Regions from separate parts of the Devosia sp. A449 genome, predicted to be linked through region 1. Evidence: riboswitches for the same ligand, from Rfam matches in the RefSeq annotation. Region 1 holds a riboswitch; the other holds the start of a gene.
What was found. Region 1 has a riboswitch for glycine ahead of ACX3OW_RS04115 (D-amino acid dehydrogenase). Riboswitches for the same ligand answer to the same signal wherever they lie in the genome.

Region 1 (2,200 bases):
CGGCATCATCGGCCGCAGACCCGCCCACGGCACCACCCGGTCGGTATTGACCTCGGGAAACAGCTGGCGCGTCCAGTCCACCAGCGGGCGCACGCGATCATGACGAATATCGCGGTTCTCGCCGTTGAATTCGGCGGTTCCGGCGACCCGGAAGCGGTCGGGGCCGAGCCGGCTGGTGACGATCTTGGCGGCATCGTCCAACAGGCTCACCCATGGGGCCGCCGCCTGGCTTGCCGCATCTTCGAGCATGACGGTGATCGAATAGCCTTTCACCGGATAGATATTGACCCGGTCCCCGACCATGGCAGCGAGCCGCCGACTGGCGATGCCGGCACACAGTACAATCCCGTCGAAGTTGCGGGTTTCAGTGGTGATGGTTCCGCTTTGGCTCGACGCTTCGGGCATGAAGGTGACGCTGGGACGGCCATTGCCATGGTTCAGGCCCTGCACGTCGGCGTCCTGCTCAAACCGCACGCCCAGCTTTTGGCACCGAGCGGCCAGTTCGCGGGTGAATTTATGAATATCGCCGGTAGCGTCGGAGGGGGTGAAGAAACCGCCATGATAGCTGCCCGTCACCGCCGGCTCGATCTGTCGGATTTCTGCGGGTGTCACCGCCCGGCGTTCGAGACCACCCTTGTTGAGCAGGGCATTGACGGCGCTGGCGTGATCGAAAGCCGGTTTGTCACGGTAGATATGCAGGATGCCCCGGGTTTCGAGGTCAAAGGCAATATCTTCGGCGGCCGCGACCGCGAGCAGGCGCTGCCGTGCGGTGATGGCCAATTTGGTCGTGGCCACGGTATTGGCCTGGTAATTGCCGATATTGCCGAGGAATTCGGCCATCCAGGAATATTTGTGCCAGCTCGGCTTGGGGTTGAACGAGAGCGGCGCATCGGGGCGCAGCAGCCATTGCATGCCATGCAGGATGGTCGACCAGCTGTTCCACACTTCAGCATTGCTGGCTGAAAGCTGGCCGCCATTGGCAAATGAGGTCTCCATCGCCGGATAGCGGTGGCGATCAAACACGGTGACGGAAAAGCCTTGTTGCGCAAGCGCATAGGCAGTGGTTGTGCCGGTGATACCGGCACCGATAACGGCGATCTGACGCATAGGACCTCGTAGAGACAATGGAACGACGAGCCGGTTTCCCGGCCGATTTGTCCCCATCTGTCTCTTGTACCTGAGAGTTTCCCCCAGCCGTGGCTGGTTACCCCTTCGGTGGGCGCGAACGCCGCTCTCCAGATCGCCAGGCTGGAGCAGTACTTGGTGCCTGAGAGTTTCCTGGGGGGTTGCTCCGTCGGCGGCAGTGGCCAAGGCCACCACTCTCTCCTGCTCTGCCCATAAGGCGCGGCGACACTGGCACGGCGCGATGCAATTGCCAATCCGGTGGCGGTGAAATTTTCGCCGGCCCGCCCGGACCGAGCACAACCTTCGCCGACAGAAGCTGGCCCAAGACCGTCGCACCATGTTGACAAAGTCAATTTGTGATCACATTGTGTCGTCACATTGTAGGAGGACTATATGGATGCGACCCCCGGCCCGTTTGCGGTGCTCGTTTTAGCCTTTGAGGTCACGCCGCTCCGTCAGCACGGCACAGCTCTCTTGGAAGCGGACCTCGGATGACTATGGAAAAAGCGCCAAGAATAACGATCGAAAATCTCTCGCTGACTTTTAACACGAGCTCGGGGCCGCTGACTGCGTTGCAGGATGTGTCGTTCGATATCGCTTCGGGGTCATTCCTCAGCGTGGTGGGACCATCCGGCTGCGGCAAGTCGACCTTGCTCAAAATCCTGTCGGGGGTGCTGCCGGCATCCTCGGGGCGGATTCTGTTTGATGGCGAGCCCGTCGACAAGGAAAAAATCCAGGGCCAGGTTGGCTACGTATTTCAGCGCGCTTTGCTGCTGCCCTGGCGGACGGCGCTGGAGAACGTCGTTCTGACCATGGAAGTGGCGCGACGCGGGATGAAACGCGCCGAGCGCGAAGACGAAGCTCGCCGCTGGCTTGAAATTGCCGGGCTCAAGGGCTTTGAGAACCGCTATCCCCACGAATTGTCGGGCGGCATGCAGCAGCGCGTTTCGATCTGCCGGGCCCTGGCGTTCAAGCCGCGCGTGCTGCTGATGGACGAGCCGTTCGCTGCGCTGGACGAGATCACCCGCGAGACCCTGCAGGAAGAACTGCTGCAGCTCTGGGCGCAGACGGAAAC
Region 2 (2,200 bases), on a different contig from region 1:
CCGCTGCCCTGCTCGTTGAATATGAGCAGAAGCGCGTCGCCGCCGAGAGCGAAGCCGAAGGCATCATCGCTGCCGCCAAGGACGAGGCCACCCGCCTCACCGCCGAGGCTCAGGTATCGCTGGCCGATCTGATCGCCCGCCGCACCAAGTCGGTGGAAGACAAGATCGCCCAGGCCGAGGCCCAGGCCGTCGCCGAAGTGCGCGCCCGCTCGGCTGACGTCGCCATCGAGGCAGCCCGGCTGGTGCTGACCGACGAAATGAACCGCAAGGGCGGTTCGGTCGTCGACAACGCCATCGCCGATGTCGGCAACCGGCTGAACTAAGCTTCAGCCACAGAAATTGAGAAAAGGGCGGGCAAGTTATGCCCGCCCTTTTCGTTTGCGCTATACTGATCTTGCCTTCCCCTCGCCCCTTGAGGGAGAGGGACAGACCTGACGCGTTCAGCGGAAGGTCAGGGTGAGGGGTCCTGCGCTCGCCCATGCTTTGACGTTGTTGCACCAACCCCTCATCCGCCCCTTCGGGGCACCTTCTCCCTCAAGGGGAGAAGGAAAAGCGGTGGTGAGGCAATTGACGCCTTTCAGATTCTCCACCATGGTGCCCCGAACTGCGGGAGAGACTGGTTTTTCTCCGGCGCCGAAGGAGCAACCGCCCCGGAAACTCTCAGGCAAAAGGACCGCAGCACCACTATAACTCTGGAAAGCGGACCGGCACCTTGCCTGGTCCCACCGAAGGAGCAACCGGCGCTCAGCCGGGAAATCTCTCAGGTGATCAAGGACAGAGGGGGCACGGAATTCGCCGCAAGGCGAGTGTAGTCGTGTCGCCTTGTTCAGTTCCAGGATGTGTTGATGGCCCAAACCTCAGCCGAAGACCTTAAATTCACGCCGCTCTACGAGCGTCACCTTGCCGCCAGTGGTCGCATGGTGCCGTTCAGCGGCTATTCGCTCCCCGTGCAATATCCCAGCGGGATCATGGGCGAGCATAAATGGACCCGTGAACAGGCCGGCCTGTTCGATGTCAGCCATATGGGGCCGAGCTTTCTCGTGCTCAACAATCCCAGCGGCGACGCCGATGCCGATCACGCCGCCGTCGCCGCGCTGATCGAGCCGCTGATCTGCGGGGATATCGCCGGGCTCAAGCCCGGGCAGATTCGCTACACCCTGCTGCTCAACGAGGAAGGCGGCACTCTCGACGATCTGATGATCGGCCGCTCGCCACTGTTCGGCGGCGCGCTCTATATCGTGGTCAATGCCGGCACCAAGGAGGGTGACTTCGCCCGTATCCAGGCTGCCGCCGGTGACGCTGCCAAGTTCGGCCGCGTCGATGGCGACAATGCCCTGCTGGCGCTGCAAGGCCCCGAAGCCGTCAATGTGATGGCGCAAATCGCTCCCGGCGCCATCGAACTTGGCTTCATGCAATATGCTGCCTTCGACTGGGGCGGCGAGAAGCTGATCGTCTCCCGCGCCGGCTATACCGGCGAAGACGGCTTTGAAATCCTGGTCTCGAACGCTAATGCCCTCCTGCTCTGGGATGCGTTGCTGGCCGATGACCGGGTCAAGCCCGCCGGCCTCGGCGCCCGCGACAGCCTGCGGCTGGAAGCCGGCCTGCCGCTTTATGGGCACGAACTGAACGAAACCATTTCCCCGATCGAAGCCAATCTCGGCTTCGCCATCGCCAAGCGCCGCCGCGAAGCCGGTGATTTCCCCGGCGCCGCGCGCATTCTGGCCGAACGCGAAAACGGACCATCCCGCATCCGCGTCGGGCTGCTCGTTGAAGGCGCCCCGGCCCGCGAAGGCGCCGAGATCCTTGATGCTGACGGCACAGCCATTGGCGTCGTCACCAGCGGCGGCTTTGCCCCCTCGCTGGGCAAGGCCATCGCCATGGGCTTCGTGCCGCCCAGCCACGCCGAGCACGGCACCAGACTGCAGGTCTCGGTCCGCGGCCGAGCCCAACCGGCAGAGGTGGTCCCCACGCCCTTCGTGCCGCATCGCTATTTCCGCAAACCCACCGCTAGTTGAGAGCGCAAATCATGACCACCAAGTTCACCCCTGACCACGAATATATCCGCGTCGAGGGCGCGACCGGCATTATCGGTATCACGCCCTATGCCCAGGAATCGCTCGGCGACATCGTGTTTGTCGAGCTGCCCAGCGTCGGCAAGGTGCTCAAGAAGGGCGACGAAGTCGCCGTCGTTGAATCGGTC

Region 2: linked by a shared signal. The riboswitch ahead of gcvT (glycine cleavage system aminomethyltransferase GcvT) and the one ahead of ACX3OW_RS04115 (D-amino acid dehydrogenase) in region 1 are both predicted to bind glycine.

Annotation. Positions count from the first base shown of each region.
Region 1 is NZ_JBTMWU010000001.1:842,593-844,792, forward strand. Features, by position in the region: gene ACX3OW_RS04115 (D-amino acid dehydrogenase) at 1-1,107, opposite strand, end outside; glycine riboswitch at 1,163-1,241, opposite strand; glycine riboswitch at 1,245-1,339, opposite strand; gene ACX3OW_RS04120 (ABC transporter ATP-binding protein) at 1,617-2,200, shown strand, end outside.
Region 2 is NZ_JBTMWU010000005.1:244,913-247,112, reverse strand. Features, by position in the region: gene ACX3OW_RS15315 (F0F1 ATP synthase subunit B family protein) at 1-323, shown strand, start outside; glycine riboswitch at 598-686, shown strand; gene gcvT (glycine cleavage system aminomethyltransferase GcvT) at 846-2,015, shown strand; gene gcvH (glycine cleavage system protein GcvH) at 2,027-2,200, shown strand, end outside.